DNA from 2 places in the Anaerostipes hadrus ATCC 29173 genome. Region 2 is predicted to be linked to the other one. Evidence: riboswitches for the same ligand, from Rfam matches in the RefSeq annotation. Region 2 holds a riboswitch; the other holds the start of a gene.

Region 1 (10,340 bases), 1.1 Mb from region 2:
TTATACTTTCTTTAGAAATGTTTAGAAACAGAATATTGAATGAAGAGAGGATCCTGATATAATAAAGACATAGTTTTTCATATATATTTTTAATCCTCTCTTTTTGAAAATAAGTACCGTATCAGCCGAGATGTTGATGCGGTATTATTTCGTTTTATATGTAAAGAAACAAGATTGTATTGTAAAAAAAACGAAAAATCTATTGACGGACCAACATATGGATGATATGATAAACACGCTAGACTTTAGCGTTGGAAGAAGGTCTTTTTTTTATGCCTTATTTTAATGAACAACAAACAAAATGGAGGTGGAAGTTGTGCGCACAAGAGTAACATTAGAATGTACAGAATGTAAACAGCGTAATTACAACATGACAAAGGATAAGAAAACTCATCCTGAACGCATGGAAACAAAAAAATATTGCAAATTCTGTAAAACTCACACATTACACAAAGAAACAAAATAATTTCCGGTAATTCCCTTTGAGAGAAAAGGAAGTGAAAACATGGAGAAAACTAACAAAGCAAAGAAACCAAGTTGGTTCAAAGAGTTAAAAGCTGAATTTAACAGAATTATCTGGCCAACGAAAGAAAGAATTGCAAAAGAAACAGCAGTTGTAGTGATCTGTGCTATTATTATCGGAGTCATTGTTGCAGTTCTTGATGTTGGAATCCAGTATGGAATTCAGGCATTGGTTGGATAGAAGTAAGGAGATTTTATGGCAGAGGCAAATTGGTATGTTGTTCACACCTACTCAGGTTATGAAAATAAAGTAAAAGTGGATATTGAGAAAACCATCGAGAACCGTAAGCTTCAGGATGAGATCTTGGAAGTCCGCGTACCACTTGAAGACGTGGTAGAGATGAGAAACGGTGTGAAGAAACAAGTTTCAAGAAAAATGTTCCCAGGTTATGTTCTGATCCATATGATCATGAACGACGACACATGGTATGTGGTTCGTAACACAAGAGGTGTTACAGGATTCGTAGGACCTGGATCAAAACCAGTACCGCTGACTCCTGCAGAGATGAAACCATTAGGAATCCAGATTGGAGGAGAACAGCAAGAAACACCAGCAAGAGAGAAGATTGAACTTGATATCGAAGTTGGTGATATGATCGTTGTGACTTCCGGTGCTTGGGAAGGAACAACAAGTGCGGTTACTGCAATCAATGAAAGCAAACAGACAGTAACTATTGAAGTCGAGATGTTCGGAAGAGCAACTTCAGTAGAAATTGATTTCTTAGATATTAAGAAAGCGTAACGAAGAATAAGAATAGAGAATCTTATTTGAAACAAAGTGGGAGGGCTATCCCGTAATTACCACAATAATCAGGAGGTTAACGATTATGGCAAAGAAAGTAGAAGGTTATATCAAACTTCAGATTCCAGCAGGAAAGGCAACACCAGCACCACCCGTTGGACCAGCACTTGGACAGCACGGAGTAAACATTGTACAGTTTACAAAAGAATTTAATGCAAGAACAGCTGATCAGGGAGACATGATCATCCCTGTAGTAATCACTGTATATCAGGATAGAAGCTTCAGCTTCATCACAAAGACTCCACCAGCAGCAGTTTTATTAAAGAAAGCTTGCAAAATCCAGTCTGGATCAGGAGAACCTAACAGAACTAAAGTAGCTACTATTTCTAAAGCAGATCTTCAGCAGATCGCTGAAACAAAGATGAAAGACTTAAACGCAGCTTCTATCGAAGCAGCAATGAGCATGATCGCCGGTACTGCAAGAAGTATGGGAATCACAGTAGAAGAGTAATCACAAATTTGAAACGAAAGTGGGAGGGTGAACTCCCGATATTACCACAGGAGGTATTTTAGAATGAAAAAAGGTAAGAGATACGCAGAGCTTACAAAATTAGTGGACAGAACAAACAATTATGATCCACAGGAAGCAGTTGCTTTAGTAAAAAAATTAGCAAACGCTAAATTTGACGAAACAATCGAAGCACATATCCGTCTTGGTGTAGATGGACGTCAGGCAGACCAGCAGATCCGTGGAGCAGTTGTACTTCCACACGGAACTGGTAAAGAAGTTAAAGTTCTTGTATTCGCTAAAGATGCAAAAGCTGAAGAAGCGAAAGCAGCAGGAGCAGAATTCGTAGGAGCAGAAGAATTAATTCCTAAGATCCAGAAAGAAAACTGGTATGACTTCGACGTAGTAGTAGCTACTCCAGACATGATGGGTGTAGTAGGTCGTTTAGGACGTGACTTAGGACCTAAAGGTTTAATGCCTAACCCTAAAGCCGGAACTGTAACAATGGACGTTGCGAATGCCATTAAAGAAATCAAAGCAGGTAAGATCGAATATAGATTAGATAAATCCAACATCATTCATGTACCAGTTGGAAAAGCTTCTTTCACAGAAGAACAGTTAGCGGACAACTTCCAGACGTTAATCGATGCAATCGTAAAAGCAAAACCTGCAGCAGCAAAAGGTCAGTATTTTAGAAACGTAACAATTACTTCTACAATGGGACCTGGAGTGAAAATTGATACAACAAAATTTGCTTAATATTTAACTTTAAGCGGGGTCAGTCTCATGTAGTCTGACCCCAGATTTATGCAAAATCCTATGTTGCCATATGGGAATTGCATAAAAATAAAAACATTTCAAAAAAAGTAAAAAAACATTTGACATATATATAAATGTCGTGTATTATATGTAAAGTATTACTGCCGAAGACAGCAGGTGCCGCAAGGCGCAACGTAGAACAACCTGCCGAGGAGAGTATTAGTGAATATGCTAATTAACACTCTATGTCTGTGCGGATATAGAGTTTTCTTTTTATATGTGCGGTGGTACACAAAATAAATCAAGGAGGTGCACCATTTCAATGGCAAAAGTTGAGTTAAAACAACCAGTAGTAAACGAAATTAAAGAATTACTTACAGATGCTCAGTCAGCAGTATTAGTTTCTTACCGCGGAATCACTGTAGAACAGGATACAGCAATGCGTAAAGAATTAAGAGAAGCTGATGTAGAATACAAAGTATATAAGAATACAATGATTCGTTTTGCAATCCAGGGAACAGAATTTGAAGCATTAGCTGATGATTTAAAAGGACCTACAGCAATCGCTGTTTCTAAAACAGATGCTACAGCTCCTGCAAGAATCCTTGCAAAACACGCTAAGAACATCGAAGTATTAGAAATGAAATCTGGTGTTGTAGAAGGAACATTCTATGACAAAGATGGTATCCAGGTTATCGCAAGCATCCCATCAAGAGACGAATTACTTGCGAAATTCCTTGGAAGCATTCAGTCCCCAATTACAAACTTTGCTCGTGTTATTAAGCAGATCGCTGAAAAAGACGGAGAAGGGGCTGCAGCTGAGTAAGATCAGTTATCAGTAAATTTAAAATATTAGGAGGAAATTATAATGACAACTCAGGAAATTATTGAAGTTATCAAAGGTTTATCAGTATTAGAATTAAACGATTTAGTAAAAGCTTGTGAAGAAGAATTTGGAGTATCTGCAGCAGCAGGTGTTGTAGTAGCAGCAGCTGGAGCTGAAGGTGGAGCAGAAGAAAAAGACGAATTCGACGTAGAATTAACAGAAGTTGGTGGAGCTAAAGTTAAAGTCATCAAAGCTGTTCGTGAAGTAACAGGATTAGGATTAAAAGAAGCTAAAGAATTAGTTGATGGAGCTCCTAAAGTAATTAAAGAAGGTGCATCTAAAGCAGAAGCTGAAGACATCAAAGCTAAATTAGAAGAACAGGGAGCTAAAGTAACTCTTAAATAATTAAGAGATTTACTCCAGTAGATTTTCTATAAAGTATATGAAACTGTCACATTGGTGGAAACTAGTGTGGCAGTTTTTTTACTTTATATGGATCATAAGAAACTTCGATGGAATCCTCTATGAAATAAAATATTTCTAAGCTTTTATAATCGTATATTTGATGATAGAATAGGAGAGTAAAATCATACGAAAGGAGTATTCGACAATTATGAAATTAGTAATTATTGAACCACTAGGTGTGGAAGAAGAGAAATTGATGGAAATCGCACATAAGGCATTGCCAGATTCTGTCGAGATCGTATCTTACCAGACCAAAGTAACTGACACAGAAAGCCTGATCGAACGTGGAAAGGATGCGGACATTATTATGGTTGCAAACCTGCCATTGAATGCTGAAGTCATCAAAGGCTGCAAAAACCTTAAGATGTTGGCGGTAGCATTTACAGGGATCGATCATATTGCTATGGCTGCATGCAAAGAACAGGGGATTACAGTATGCAACTGTGCAGGCTATTCAAATGCTGCAGTTTCAGATCTTGTCTTTGGACTTTTAATCTCACTGTATCGAAATATCATTTCTTGCGATCAGGTAGTCCGAGAAGAAGGAACCAAGGATGGTCTGGTTGGCTTTGAACTGGAAGGAAAGAAATTTGGTGTGATCGGAACCGGAGCGATCGGAACCAGAGTTGCGAAGATCGCCCAGGCATTTGGATGTGAAGTTTACGCATATTCAAGGACAGTAAAAGATCTTCCAGGAATTCAATTTGTAGGGTTAGAAGAACTTTTATATAATTGTGATATCATTTCATTGCATGTACCTTTAAATGAATCAACAAAAGGTTTGATCGGTAAAGATGAAATCGCATTGATGAAACCAGATGCAGTTTTGATCAACACGGCAAGAGGTCCGGTTGTTGATAGTGAAGCATTAGCTGAAGCACTCAATAACGGTAAGATTGCAGGAGCAGCCGTTGATGTCTTTGAGAATGAACCGCCGGTATCAAAAGATCATCCACTCTTACATGCAAAGAATCTGATCGCGACACCACACGTTGCATTTGCAACAAAAGAAGCATTGGTAAAACGTGCGATCATTGATTTTGATAATGTGAAATGTTGGATGGAAGGAAAACCAGTCAATGTAATGAATTAAATTTTGTAAATAGTCGAATATACATTAAGAGAAACAAGATAAATGGGGAAAAATAAAGTGGAAAAAGTGATGAAAAAGCTGTGCGTATGTACGCTTTCAGTGGTTATAGGAATGTTATCGATTCAGATCATGCCCGTATCAGCAGCAAGTAAGACTGGCATGGGAAAGATAACGAATAAGATAAACAAAGCAGGATATAATTTATGGGGCGGATACGATTCACCGGAAGAAGCAGCAACATATGATATTGATTTCTATGATTCTGGCATCAATGCAGGTGTTGCTGTTGGCGGAAATATTTCATTAAAATATAACGATTCTTATGATTATGGAGATAATCTGAAATATAACTGGCAGATCGTCAATGGAAATGATCATATTGCGATGGAGGTATCAGCAGATCAGAAGACTGCAAGGATTACAGGAAGATCCATAGGAGATGCAACAGTCCGATTAAATATCATAACAGATGAAGGAACAGAATATCAAAGTATTGAAACAAAAGAAATGCATATCCAGATTTCCAATCCGAGATTAAAGAATAACAAACTTGCAACGGTTCTTTATAACGAAGGGAAAGTTGAATTAGAAGGCAACTCGGCGAATGGACAAGAACGCATTATCTATCGAGCAGATAATAACCATAATTTTTATGTATCGGATGATGGGACATTTTACGGATATGCAAAACAAACCAGAAAGATATACGTATATGTAGATGGAATTTGTCTGGAAGCAACTGTAAAGTGCACAGATCCACAATATAGAGCCAGTTGTATTCTGAAAAAAGGGCAAAAAGTATCTTACAAAGTATCAGGAGCCAGCGGATATACACCAGTTACATATAAAGTTGGAAATACAAAATATGCATCTGTATCATCAAATGGATTAACAAAAGGAAAAAAATACGGAAGGACAACCTTAACGATCAGTGCTGATAATGCGAGTGTATCTTTTAATATTTATATCTTAAAATCCAAAGTATACAAAGGAGTCAGTAAAGCTCAAGCGATCTGTAAGACAAAACCAAGATACAGTCAGGCAAAACGAATGCGGAAAGATTATGTAGACTGCAGTTCTTTTGTGTGGAAATCTTATAAACCATATGGTGTGAATTTTGGAAGTAAGAGCTATGCACCAACAGCTGCAGATATTGCTAAATGGTGTGGAAAAAAGAAGAAATTATTAAAACTTTCTACATATAACGGAAAATCAGACAGATTACTTCCGGGAGATCTAATCTTTTACCGTAAACGAAGTGGAAAGAATGGAAGATATAAAAATATCGACCATATCGCCATGTATGTTGGAAATGACACGATCGTACATGCAGATGGAAGCAGTGTGTCTTACAGCTATCCATGGTACCGCAAAGTTGCAGCAATCGCCAGACCAGTAAAATAAAAGAAAAATATAAAGATAAAGAAGTACAAAAGGCAGATAACAAGGATACAAAATTCTTGCTATCTGCCTTTTAGGATGGTACAATATTGATGTAACTGAAATGGGAGCTTAAAAGGTGATACCTTAGCTGAGAGGAAACGAGAGTTTCGACCATGGACCTGATACGGATAATGCCGTCGTAGGGATTTGGATGCTATGAATACAAGACGAACTGTAAAGCAGCATCACAGGCTTTTTAAAGTTTGTCTTTTTTTATCTCAACAAGACAGAATGATGATAAAATAAACAAAACCGAATAAGAGTCTCCCAAAATCTTATATTTTGGAGGTTTTCAATCATGAAGTACACAACACAGATGAATGCAGCAAGACAGGGAATTGTAACGAAAGAGATGGAAGCAGTTGCTGCCTATGAAGGAATTGACGTGAAAGACCTTATGGCAGAAGTTGCAGCTGGAACTATTGTCATCCCTGCAAACAAGAACCACAAGTGTTTAAAGCCATTTGGAATCGGGAATTCTTTGAAGACAAAGATCAATGTAAACCTTGGAACATCCAGAGACTGTCTAAACTTAGATGTTGAGATGGAGAAAGTTAATAAAGCCGTAGAGATGGGTGCAGAAGCTATCATGGATCTTTCTTCTTTTGGACATACTCATGTATTTCGTAAGAAACTTGTCGATGAATGTCCAGCAATCCTTGGTACCGTGCCTATTTACGATGCGATTGTTTATTACAATAAAGCATTAAAGGATATCACGTCTCGTGAATGGATCGATGTTTTTAAGATGCATGCAGAAGATGGTGTAGATTTTATGACGATCCATTGTGGGATCAACCGAAACACAGCGGAACGTTTTAAGGCAATGAAACGTAAGATGAACATTGTGTCTCGTGGTGGTTCTCTGATCTTTGCATGGATGGAAGCAACAGGCAATGAGAATCCATTCTTCGAATACTATGATGAAATCCTTGATATCTGTAACGAATATGATGTAACGCTAAGCCTTGGCGATGCATGTCGTCCAGGATGCCTTGCTGATGCAAGTGACATTTCACAGATCGAAGAATTAGTAACATTAGGAGAATTAACAGCACGTGCATGGAAGAAGGATGTACAGGTTATGATCGAAGGACCTGGACATATGCCAATGGATCAGATTCAGGCGAATATGAAGATCCAGCAGACGATCTGTCATGGAGCACCATTTTATGTTCTTGGACCTCTGGTAACAGATATTGCACCTGGATATGACCATATCACATCTGCAATTGGTGGAGCGATCGCTGCAGCTTCTGGAGCAAGCTTCTTATGTTATGTAACACCAGCAGAACATCTGCGTCTTCCAAATGTCGATGATGTGAAAGAAGGAATCATGGCTTCCAAGATCGCAGCACATGCAGCAGATATTGCCAAAGGTGTAAAAGGCGCTATGGATTGGGATAACCAGATGGCAGCTGCGAGACAGAAACTTGACTGGGAGAAACAGTTCGAACTTGCTCTTGATCCTGAAAAGGCAAGAAGATACCGTGCAGAATCAACACCAGAGAGAGAAGATACATGTACAATGTGTGGAAAGATGTGTTCTGTACGTAATATGAATGCCGTCCTTGCCGGAGAAGATGTGGACGTCATCTAAATAGAATTCAGCATCCAGGCTGGGAATCCTGCCATGCAGGATTCATATCTAAGATCTCCGGCAGAGCCAGATACATATCCTTACGTATCTGAATATATATGAAAGAAGGTACTTAATATTATGAGTAATGAAAGAAGTGGATTCTCGAGCCGTTTAGGGTTCGTTCTTGCAACGGCTGGGTCTGCTGTAGGTCTTGGAAACATCTGGAGATTTCCATATCTTGCAGCCAAGTATGGCGGAGGAACATTTTTATTAACTTATCTGATCCTTACATTAACATTTGGATTTTCACTGATGATCACAGAAGTTGCCCTTGGAAGAAAGGCAGGAACCAGTGCGATCCGTGCATTTGGACACTTTAGCAAGAAGCATACATTTATCGGATATCTTACAACGATCATTCCGTTTATTATCTTCCCGTACTACTGTGTTATCGGTGGATGGGTTACAAAATATGCACTGGTATCGCTTCAGGGAGGGATTCATAATGCCGCCTCTGATACATTCTTTACAGGGTTTATCAGCAAATCAGCAGAACCTATGATCTGTGTTCTTGTTTTCCTGATCGCTACAACAGTGGTTGTTGCAGGAGGAGTCAAAGGCGGAGTAGAACGTGTCAGCACGATCATGATGCCAGTTTTGATCGTCTTGTTGATCGGAGTTTCTTTATTCTGTATCACAAGACCAGGGGCGATGGCTGGAGTTGCATATTATTTAAAACCAAGTTTAAAAGGATTTGGTCCGACAACGATCTTAGCTGCACTTGGACAGTTATTTTATTCGATGTCCCTTGCTATGGGTATTATGATCACATTCGGATCATATATGCCAAAGAAAGCTGACCTTGAGAAATCAGTCACACAGGTTGAGATTTTTGATACAGGGGTTGCTTTCCTTGCAGGACTTATGATCGTACCAGCTGTGTTTGTATTCTCAAACGGAGATTCATCCATGCTTGCAAAAGGTCCATCTTTGATGTTTGTGATGCTTCCAAAAGTATTTAACAGTATGGCTTTTTCAAGTGTTATTGCAGCAGTATTCTTTATTTTAGTGTTACTTGCAGCACTTACCTCTTCCATTTCGCTGCTTGAGACACTCGTAGCAGTTCTGATGGATAAGTTCCATATGAAACGAGGAACTGCATGTATTACAATGTTTATCATTGCTCTGTTACTAGCAGTTCCATCATCTTTAGGATTTGGAGCATGGAGCAATATTACGATTTTAGGATTTGACTTCCTTGATTTCTTTGATTTCATCAGTAACAGTGTATTAATGCCGATCGCAGCATTCTTAACATGTTTATTTGTCGGTTATATCATCAAGCCAAAAGTAATTGTTGATGAAGTTGAAAGCTCTGGGGAATTTAAGAGAAAATCACTATTCCTTATTATGGTTAAGTATATTGCACCAATCTGCATTGTTGCGATCTTAGTATTCTCAGTACTTGAAGGATTAGGATTTATTACAGTTTAATAAGAAGATATAGAAACGCACAGATGACTACTTAACATTTTGTGCGTTTCTGTTTTATTAGGAGGAAAGTATGATTACAGCAGTGATTTTTGATATGGACGGTGTGATCGCTGATTCAGAATATTTTAATGTCAAAGCAAAGCATCTCATCTTAAAACAAGCAGGTATTGAAGTTGACTGGCATTATCATGATAAGTTTTTGGGTACGACACATGAATATATGTGGACAGAGATGAAGAAAGAATTTGAAAGTCTTGATAAAGAAGTTTCATATTATATAGATCAGTGGGTTAAAACCAGAAAAGAGTTGATCAATCAGGAAGGACTAAAGCCGATGCCGGGGGTTGTTGATCTGATCCGTATATTAAAGGAAAAAGGATTTCATCTGGCAGTTGCATCGTCTTCATTGAAAGAAGATATCATGACAAATATGAATACGTTTGGGATTACAGACTGCTTTGAAGCATTTATAAGCGGTTCCGAATGTGAAAACGGAAAGCCGAATCCAGAAATCTTTCAAAAGGCGGCTGAGGCAATTGGACAGAAGGCGGCAAACTGTATCGTGGTCGAAGATTCCGAAGCAGGAGTAAAGGCAGCCAAATCTGCCAAAATGAAATGCATTGGATATGCACCAGAAGGAGCAATCAAACAAGATCTCCATCAGGCAGATACAGTGGTGAAGGAATTTTCAGATAAACTTATAGAATATATTATGGGAAATAAGTAAATAAAAAATAGACAGCGTTCTTATGAAAAAGAGCGCTGTCTATTTTTTTATAAAAACTTTCTCGTAAAAAGAGAAGATAGGACACAATATTCATTCATGCAATATAAACATCTGGACGACGTTCTGTCAACATTGTGTAATAGTCATGCTTCATTTGTTTTGCTATATCATAATCCAGA
Region 2 (10,340 bases):
AAAAAATAAACAACAGATGCTATTTTTTTGTATGATTAACTCGACAATAAAAAAATGGTGTCGTATAATGAGTAGTGTTACGTTAATCAGTTAAAGTGAAAGAGTGACAAATAATACGAAAGAAGCAGCAGAACAATGAAAATTCTAGTATGTATGAAACAGGTACCGGCAGGTACTAAAGTTGACATTGACCCAGAAACAGGGGCAATGAAGCGTTTATCCGGGGAGACAAGAACGAATCCTTATGATTTATTTGCCTTGGAAGCAGCATTACAATTAAGAGAGAAAGTAGGAGGAAGTGTTACAGTTCTCACCATGGGACCTCCACAGGCTGAGGAGATGATGAGAGATGCGTATACGATGGGAGCAGATGATGCAGTCATTTTATCTGACCGCAAGTTTGCAGGAGCAGACGTGCTTGCAACATCTTATGCACTATCTCAGGGAATCACTGCGATCGGAGATATAGATCTTATTATTTGTGGAAAGCAGACAACCGATGGAGATACCGCTCAGGTTGGGCCAGCGATCGCAGAGCATTTAGGAATCCCACATGCAGCATGGGTGTCTGAGATCGTAGATGCAGACAGCGAGTCTATTCAGGTAAAACAGGATTTAGTCAGTGTATCACAGACTTCAAAGATTCCATATCCATGTCTGATCACAGTTGACAAAGACATGTGTGTACCAAGATTACCATCTTATTTACTGCAGAAACAGTCCAAAGACCGCCCAGTGAAGATTATGACATTTGAAGATATGGCAGATCAGAACTTAAGCAAATATGGACTTGTCGGATCACCAACCGCAGTAGAGAAAATGTTTGCACCGCCAGAAGTAGAAAAGCAGGTTTATTTTGACGGAGATGCAAAAGAAAAGACAAAACAATTATTTGACGTATTAGTGAATAAGAAAGTGATTTAGGTGAGATGACATGGAACTAATAAAATTTGATGCAAAACGCTGCAGTCTATGTGGTAAATGCGTGGAAAAATGTCCGTTTGGGGCATTAAGTTTTGAAGATAATGGGATTGTTGTCGGGGACACTTGCCGAATGTGTGGAATGTGTGTCAGACAATGTCCAGAAAAAGCAATCAGTTTTGAGCAGAAAGCAGGATCATTTGATAAAGACAAATGGAAAGATTTTTTGATCTTTGTAGAACAGGAACGTGGAGACATTCATCCGGTTGCATTTGAATTGATCGGTGAAGCAAGAAAGATGGCTTCGAAAGTAAATTTTAAAGTCAAATGCGTGATCGCAGGTGGAGCAGGAACCATTGAGAATGCACATAAACTTCTAGACTATGGAGTTGATCAGGTCTTTGCATATGAGGATGAATCATTAGAAGGATTCAGAGCAGACTGTTATACAGATGTTGTTGCAGAATGTATCGCAGCACAGAAACCAAGTTCTGTCTTGATCGGAGCAACAGCACTTGGAAGATCATTAGCCCCAAGACTGGCAACAAGATTCCATACAGGATTAACAGCTGATTGTACAACCCTTGATATTAAGTCAAACACAGACATGGTACAGATTCGTCCAGCATTTGGTGGAAATATCATGGCTCAGATTTCTATCACAAAATCAAGACCACAGTTTGCAACTGTAAGATACAGAGTTATGGATTCGGCACAGAAGGTTGAGAGCACAAAAGGAGAGGTTATTGTCTGTTCAGTGAAGGAAGAGATGAAACAATCCCCGATCGAGATCTTAAAATCCGAAGTGATCGAGAAGACAAAGAACATTGAAGATGAAGATGTCTTAGTTGTAGCAGGACGAGGGGTCCGCAATGAAAAAGATGTGGAAATGTGTGAAGAATTAGCCAAAGCTTTAGGTGGACAGTTAGCATTTACAAGACCGATGATCGAGAATGGTTTTGGGGATGTTGCACATCAGGTTGGATTATCTGGAAGAACTGTTCGTCCAAAACTGATCATTACTTGTGGAGTTTCTGGTGCGATTCAGTTTACATCTTGTATGACAGGATCTGAATGCATCGTAGCGATCAACAATGATCCAGAAGCTCAGATTTTCAATGTGGCACACTATTGTATCGTAGATGACCTGTACAAAGTCGTTCCATATCTGACAGAATTAGTAAAACAACAGAAAGGGGACGAATAAGATGCCATATCCATATAAGAAGATGACCCAGGAAGATTTTGATAAGATCATTGAGATCACAGACAACGAACGTGTATGGGTCGGCGATGAGATCGCAAAAGAATATTACAAAGACGAGATGCCGGAATATGGAGTATTTCCACCGGAATTATACGTGGAAGTATTGAATAAAGAAGAAGTTTCAGAAATCATGAGATATGCTTACGAGCAGAATATTCCAGTTGTCTGCCGTGGGGCTGGAACAGGACTTGCAGGTGGAGCAACTTGTAAATACGGTGGAATCATGTTATCTGTGATGCGTATGAATAAGATTTTTCCAGTGGATCACAAGAACCAGACGATCACGGCACAGCCAGGAGCATTGTTAATTGATATTCAGGCGGCAGCTAAAGAAGAAGGATTATTCTACCCACCAGATCCAGGAGAAAAAACAGCTTCTATCGGTGGAAATGTCATTACCAACGCAGGTGGAATGAAAGCGGTAAGATATGGTCTTACAAGAGACTTTGTCCGTTGTATTGAAGCAGTTATGCCAGATGGTTCTATTATGAATTTCTCATCCAATGTCGTAAAGAATACAACAGGATTTGATGTGAAAGATTTAGTGATTGGTTCTGAGGGAATCTTATGTATTTTGACAGAAGTTACGTTAAAGTTATTGCCTGCACCAACATGTTCAAGTACATTGGTTATGCCATTTAGAAGCTTGGAAGAATGCGCTGATATGGTGCCAAAAGTATTAGATCTGCCATTTGTTCCAACAGCGATTGAATTTTTGGAAAGAGAATTGATCGATATTGTAGAAAGAAGTCTACATAAACTGTTTCCAGTGAAACACGGAGAAGCGGTATTGATCGTTATGTATGATGCATCAAGCAAAGAAGAACTTGATCGTGCAGTAGAAGCAGCTGCAGAAGCGGCATTAGAAAATGGAGCTTTAGATTGTAATATCGCAGGAACGCCAGAACGTGCGGCATCTGTGTGGGAAGTACGAGGAGCAATTCTTGAAGGAATGAAGGCAGATTCCGTTGCACAGGAAGAATGTGATGTTGTTGTTCCAAGATCAGAGATTGCAGAATATGTAAAACAGGCAAAGAAGATTGCATCTGCACATGGAATCCGCGTAGAGCCATGTGGTCATTGCGGAGATGGAAATATTCATACCGAAATGCTTCGTGGACCAGAGATGAGCGATGAGGATTGGAAGAAGGCAACCCATGAATCATTAACAGAATTATATGCATTATCAAAAAAACTTGGTGGACAGTTATCCGGAGAACATGGAATAGGAAACGGACGTCTTGATTTCTTAGAGGAATTTGCGGGACCAAGAATGATCGAACTATACAAGTCTATTAAACGTGCATTTGATGACAAGCTGATCTTGAATCCAGGAAAAATGATCAAGATCGATGAAAACTAGAATATCAGACTACATTAAGAGAAAAGAGAGGACGACAAAATGAGCGGCAAAAAAAGTTTACTAGTTGACAAGAGTAAGATGCCTCTTGCCATGGGAATCGCATTCGTGGCATTTACGACACAGTTTGGAGGTGGATTTGCTTCCGGAGCACAGATTTATCAGTATTTTATCAACTACGGAATCTGGTGTCTGTTAATGCCACTGATCACACAAGGATTATATGCATTATTTTTCTGGTATGGAATGCGTTATGCATACAAACATAAAACATATGATTACAGAAGTTTTTCTGACAGTTTATATGGAAAGACAAGACCGATCATGTCAAATCTATATGAAATCTGTTATCTGATCATGATCGGAACGGCATCCGCTGCAGCATTTGCAACTGGTGGATCAACACTTCAAATGCTATTTGGAATCCCATACTGGGTATGTACATTGATCATAGCGGCATTTATTTTCGTGATCGCACTTTTTGGAACAAGTGTCGTAAGAAAATGTGCATCTACTTTAAGTGTACTGATCTTGATCGGATTAGTTCTTGTATTAGTACCAAACATCATCGTACAGTGGGATGCGATCACAGCAGCAATCTCTAACTTAGTATCAGGAAAGATGCCTGTGATCTCTGGAGAAAGCGGAGCTTTTGGAGCAGCCTTATATTCTGCAGTTTTATATTTCTTCTTCCAGTTAGCATCTGTATCTGTTATGTACCAGCATATGGAACCTGTGACAGATAAGAAGCAGATCAACAAAGCAGCCATTGAGATTTTTGTATTTAATTTCTTTGCAATGGAATTATCCATCATCGGATTATTAGCCGTTGCATACGCAGCAGACCTTGTAACAGCAACAGTTCCTATGTTAGTTTTAGTACAAAATGGAGTATCTTCAGGATTATTAACACCGATCATCTCTGTTTTGATCATCCTTGGATCTATTTCAACGGCGGTAAACATGATCTCTGGAATCGTAACAAGATGTGTCAATGCAGTAGAGCGTCGTATGAGATCTGAGCAGGAAAGACAGAATGGACATTTAGTAAGAAATGCCATTGCAACACTGATCTTTACATTTTTAGCATTTGCGATCGCACAGTTTGGATTGTTGGCTGTTGTAAAACAGGGATATGCGTACCTTGGATATGCAGCATTTATCACATTGTTTATTCCATTTATTATTCATGTGATCGTGACAAAAGGAAAAGAGATTTAAAATTTATTATGAAAAAGTTAGGGTTAACGATATTTCCAAGAAAGGCAAGAAAAATAAGTTGAAAATTAAAAAAAGCAATAAAGTACGAAAATAGGAACTTGCTTTTTAGAGAAACTTGCTATATACTTATTAAGTTATAAAAACAGGGAGCTTGTTAAACAGGCTGAGAGGAAAGTAAAACTTTCGACCTTTGAACCTGATTTGGGTAATGCCAACGTAGGAAACGAAGATGATAAGTCGCGAACATACGGAAAGTTACAAAATCAGTAGCTTTCCGTTTTTTTCGTATGATAAAGGATTCCTATTATGGAAGAATTTACAATGATACGAAACAATGCGGTCAACTGGGAGCACCACTTTTGATCGCAATAGAAAAATAATGCATAAGAGAGAAAAGGAGAGATACTTATGAGAACAGCATTATCAATCGCTGGAAGTGATTCCAGTGGAGGCGCTGGAGTTCAGGCTGACTTAAAGACCATGACAATGAATGGTGTATTTGCAATGAGTGCGATCACAGCACTGACAGCCCAGAATACAACCGGCGTAACAGGAATATTAGAAGCAGATCCAGAATTCTTAAAGAAACAGATCGACGCAGTTTTTGAAGACATCAGACCCGATGCAGTCAAGATCGGGATGGTTTCCTCAAGCGGACTGATTAAAACGATCGCAGAAAGATTACAGCATTATAAAGCGGAAAATATCGTTGTTGATCCAGTGATGGTAGCAACAAGCGGATCACGATTATTAGAAGAAGATGCCGTAGATACATTAAAGAAAGAATTATTACCGATCGCTACGGTAATTACACCGAATATTCCAGAAGCTGAGATTCTGTGTGGAATGGAGATCCACACAGAAGAAGACATGGTAGCGGCTGCAAAAGCGATCTATGAAGATCTTGGATGCGCAGTGTTATTAAAAGGTGGTCATAATATTAACGATGCAAATGACCTTTTATATACAAAAGAAGAAGTTTCCTGGTTTAAAGGAAAAAGAATCAATAACCCAAATACACATGGAACAGGATGCACTCTTTCAAGTGCTATCGCAGCAAATCTTGCCAAAGGTTTTGACCTTAAGATTTCTGTACAGCGTGCAAAAGACTATATTTCAAGAGCATTGGCAGATATGTTGGATCTTGGAGCTGGAAGCGGACCAATGAATCATGCATTTGATTTAAAAGATGAATGGAAAGAGGAGGCATAGACAATGGGTAGCAGAAGAACATCAATTTTTGAAAACGGACTGATCTGGTTTGGAGCCGGAGTGTCCTTGGCAGAAATTTTAACAGGTACATATTTCGCATCTTTAGGATTTTCTACAGGATTATTAGCAATCATCATTGGACATATCATTGGATGTGGTATGATGTTTTTTGCCGGATTTATCGGTGGAAAGACAAGAAAAAGTGCAATGGAAACGGTAAAAATGAGTTTTGGATCAACGGGAGCTTTGTTATTTGCAGTGTTAAATATCCTGCAGTTAGTTGGATGGACAGCGATCATGATCTATGACGGATCATTAGCAGCAGCAGGAATCTTCAATATTGCGAACTGGGTATGGCCAGTCATTATCGGAGGATTGATCATTATCTGGATTCTGGTAGGAATTGAAAATTTAGGAAAGATTAATACGGTTGCAATGGCAGCATTATTTATTTTGACATTAGTTTTAAGCTTTATTATTTTCGGACATGGTTCATTAAAGCCGGTTGCAAATGATGGATTAACTTTCGGAGCAGCTGTAGAACTTGCAGTTGCCATGCCATTATCATGGCTGCCACTGATCAGTGACTACACAAGAGAAGCTAAAGAACCAACGAAAGCAACATGGGCAAGTGTGATCGTTTATGGATTGGTCAGCTGCTGGATGTATGTGATCGGTATGGGAATCTCTATCTTTACAGGAGAATCCGATATCGCACAGATCATGGTAAAAGCAGGACTTGGAATTGCAGGATTATTAATTATCGTATTCTCAACTGTAACAACAACATTCTTAGATGCTTGGTCTGCCGGAATTTCCAGTGAATCCCTATCTAAGAATATCAATGGAAAATGGATCGCAGTCGCGGCAACAGTGATCGGAATGATTGGGGCAATTGTTTATCCGATGGACGATATCACAGATTTCTTATATCTGATCGGATCAGTCTTTGCACCAATGATCGCTGTACAGATCGCAGATTTCTTTATCCTTCATCAGGATTTTTCAAGAAAATCTGTATGCATTCAGAACATGCTTGTATGGGTTGTTGGCTTTATTGCATACCGCTGGCTGATGGGTGTCGATACGATCCTTGGAAACACACTTCCTGATATGGTGATCACGATTGTTTTAAGTGTGATCGTAAGTTTATTGTTTGGGAAGAAGAATGATTAAGACCTTTATAAATTAATCTCATATAATAATAACGTATAATACCTTATAGGAAAAATCTATATCCTATAGGGTATTTTTCTATTTAAAACCTATTGACAATCAAACTCACATTTCTTATAATCATATTATTCCTATTAGAATTATATGAAATGCAACGAAGAAGGTGACAGACATGAAAGAGATATTATGCTTTGGAGATTCCAATACATATGGATTGATCCCAGGTACAACAAGAAGATATGACAGAGAAACAAGATGGACAGGAATTTTAGCAGAGAAACTTTACGATAAAGGATATCGAATTATAGAAGAAGGATTATGTGGAAGAACCAGTGTATTTGACGATGCAACAAGAGATGGAAGAAATGGAGCGAAAGTACTTCCAATGCTCTTAGAGACACACGCACCACTTGACCAGGTTGTTTTAATGCTTGGAACCAATGACTGCAAAACATATAACCATGCAAGTGCAGATCGCATCGGAAAAGGAATCGAAAAACTGATCCAGCAGATCAGAAAAGCTGATCCAGCGATCGATATTTTATTAGTATCTCCGATCGAATTAGGAGAAGATGTATGGAAACCAGGATTTGATCTTGAATTTAATCAGCATTCTGTGAAAGTATCCAAGCAATTAAAACAGACTTATTTAAAGATTGCATGGAAGTACGGATGTGATTTCCTTGCAGCAAGTGATGTAGCCAAGCCAAGTAAGGCAGATATGGAACATATGAATGAAGAAGGACATAAAAACCTTGCAAAAGCAATCGAATCATTTCTTGTAGAAAAGGAAAGAAATCATTCAAACAATTATGTAAATGTGGTATGATAAGACAAATGTGGTATTTTATAAGGATTCACATAATAAAAGAAACAAAATGTTCAGAAAGGAATTTTACATATGGAAACGATCAATCCACAGGAATGGAAACAAGACCTGCCAGCATTTAAAGAAAAGACAGACCAGTTTTATGCAGGAGAACTAAGTAAAGCAGATTACAAAGGATTTTCCGGTGGTTACGGAAGTTATGCACAGAAAGATGGAAAAGCAAGTATGATCCGTCTTCGTATGTCAGGTGGCCATTTAACAAAAGATAAATTGAAATTTATCGCAGACAGTATTAAAACATATAATGTAGATAAAGTTCACCTGACGACATGTCAGACGATTCAGTTACATAACTTACAGCCAGAAGCAATTTATGGAATCATGGAAGGTGGATTAGATCATGGCATTGTCACAATGGGTGGAGGTGGAGATTTTCCACGTAATGTAACCGTATCTCCATTGTCAGGTGTTGAAAAAGGAGAATATTTTAACGTTCTTCCATATGCCGAAGCAGCTGGAGAATATTTGATGACATTTATCAAAAAAGAAGTTATGCCAAGAAAATTAAAAGTTGGATTTTCAAACGGGCCAGCTAATGAGACACATGCAACATTCCGTGATCTTGGATTTGTGGCAAGGGAAGATGGAAACTTTGATGTTTACAGTGCTGGAGGACTTGGTAACAATGCGAGATTTGGACTGAAAGTTGCTGAGAATGTACAACCAGAGAAGATTCTTTATTATATTTGTGCAATGAGAGAAACATTCATCGCACATGGAAATTATAAACAACGTGGAAGAGCAAGAACGCGTTATATGCAGGAGACTTTAGGTGAAGAAGGATATATCAAAGCTTTCCATGAGAAATTAGATGAAGTTTTCGCATCCGGACAGGATCTTGATCTTCATGTAGAAATTTCTGAAGTGAAGAAACAGGGAGATGGAAGTAAAGTATCTGGTAAACGAGTGATCGATCAGAAACAGGAAGGATTATATGCAGTTTCTTATCACCCATTCGGTGGCTGTCCAAAACCTGAGAAATTAAGAGAAATCTATGATGTGATCAAAGATATGGATGAAGTGGAAGCAAGAATTTCACCAGATGAGACAATGTACATCATCAATCTGACAGGAGATGAAGCAAAGAAAGTTTTAGATGCGACAGATGATGGTGCAGAAACGTTGTTTGAGACATCTGTATCTTGTATCGGAGCAACGATCTGTCAGGTTGGATTAAGAGATTCTCAAGGATTATTACACAAAGTGATCGAAGCAGAAAGAGAAGCTGGATTAAAGGATGGTTCACTGCCTAAGATTCATATTTCTGGATGTATGTCTTCTTGCGGAACACATCAGATCGGAGAGATCGGATTCCACGGAAGTATGAAAGTAATTGATAAAGTTGCTCATTCTGCATTTGTACTTCATATCAATGGATCTGATCTTCAGGGAAAAGAGAAGATGGGAGAAGAAGTTGGGATCATTTTAGAAGAAGATATTCCACAGTTCTTGGTAAAATTAGGACAGGCAGTTGAGAGTGAAGAACTTGACTTTTCACAGTGGAATTTAAAACATCCAGAAGGAATCAAGGAAATCGCAAAAGAATATATAAAATAGGACACAGAGATAATGGCATATTTTCCAATGTTTGTACAACTAAAGAAGAAAAAATGTCTAGTGATCGGCGGTGGTAAGATCGCACTTCGTAAGATTGAAGTTTTAAAAGATTTTGAAGCAGATATTACCGTGATCGCACCAGAGATGATAACACAGATTCGGCAGATCGATCAGATTTGCCGAATCTTTCGAACGTTTATGGAGAAAGATTTTAATGAGGCAGATTTTGTGATCGCAGCAACCGATGATCAAAAAACAAATCATGAGATCAGCCAGATCTGCAGACGAAAGAAGATTCCTGTCAATGCGGTCGATCAGAAAGAAGATTGCAGCTTTATTTTTCCATCCTATGTAAAAGAAGGAGAAGTTGTCGCTGCATTTTCAAGTGGCGGGCAGAGTCCGTTGATCACACAGTATTTAAAAGAAAAGATCAAACCAGATTTGAATAAAGAATTAGGACAACTCGCACAGATCTTGGGAAGTCTGAGAAAGCTTGCAAAATCATGCATTGCCACAGAACAGGAACGAAAGGCATTTTATAAAGAATTATTACAAATCGGATTAGAGGATATTGATTCATTGGAAGAACAACGAATCAATGAAATCATTCAAAAATATATATCAGAGTGAAATCGAGGAACAGTAAAAATGGAACGTACAAGAAGATTAAGAACAAGCAACTATATGAGAGATATGGTAAGAGAAAATCATGTGAGAATTGACGAATTGATCTATCC

Evidence for each region. A riboswitch is a leader RNA that binds a small molecule or an ion and turns the genes downstream of it on or off. The one in region 2 is predicted to bind thiamine pyrophosphate.
Region 1: it holds a riboswitch for thiamine pyrophosphate, as region 2 does, so the genes downstream of both, thiC (phosphomethylpyrimidine synthase ThiC) here and thiD (bifunctional hydroxymethylpyrimidine kinase/phosphomethylpyrimidine kinase) in region 2, are expected to answer to the same signal.

What each region holds. Positions count from the first base shown of each region.
Region 1 covers NZ_AP028031.1:335,765-346,104, forward strand. The annotation lists gene rpmG (50S ribosomal protein L33) at 302-466, shown strand; gene secE (preprotein translocase subunit SecE) at 506-703, shown strand; gene nusG (transcription termination/antitermination protein NusG) at 719-1,264, shown strand; gene rplK (50S ribosomal protein L11) at 1,350-1,775, shown strand; gene rplA (50S ribosomal protein L1) at 1,839-2,531, shown strand; ribosomal protein L10 leader region at 2,678-2,812, shown strand; gene rplJ (50S ribosomal protein L10) at 2,854-3,357, shown strand; gene rplL (50S ribosomal protein L7/L12) at 3,400-3,762, shown strand; gene QUE18_RS01595 (2-hydroxyacid dehydrogenase) at 3,971-4,915, shown strand; gene QUE18_RS01600 (NlpC/P60 family protein) at 4,958-6,319, shown strand; TPP riboswitch at 6,410-6,521, shown strand; gene thiC (phosphomethylpyrimidine synthase ThiC) at 6,657-7,958, shown strand; gene QUE18_RS01610 (sodium-dependent transporter) at 8,079-9,434, shown strand; gene QUE18_RS01615 (HAD family hydrolase) at 9,505-10,161, shown strand; partial or broken gene QUE18_RS13890 (carbon-nitrogen hydrolase family protein) at 10,256-10,340, opposite strand, start outside.
Region 2 covers NZ_AP028031.1:1,474,852-1,485,191, reverse strand. The annotation lists gene QUE18_RS07290 (electron transfer flavoprotein subunit beta/FixA family protein) at 136-924, shown strand; gene QUE18_RS07285 (electron transfer flavoprotein subunit alpha) at 935-2,128, shown strand; gene QUE18_RS07280 (FAD-binding oxidoreductase) at 2,130-3,551, shown strand; gene QUE18_RS07275 (YkvI family membrane protein) at 3,591-4,769, shown strand; TPP riboswitch at 4,904-5,009, shown strand; gene thiD (bifunctional hydroxymethylpyrimidine kinase/phosphomethylpyrimidine kinase) at 5,178-5,981, shown strand; gene cytX (putative hydroxymethylpyrimidine transporter CytX) at 5,985-7,157, shown strand; gene QUE18_RS07260 (SGNH/GDSL hydrolase family protein) at 7,330-7,986, shown strand; gene QUE18_RS07255 (nitrite/sulfite reductase) at 8,059-9,603, shown strand; gene QUE18_RS07250 (precorrin-2 dehydrogenase/sirohydrochlorin ferrochelatase family protein) at 9,616-10,233, shown strand; gene hemB (porphobilinogen synthase) at 10,252-10,340, shown strand, end outside.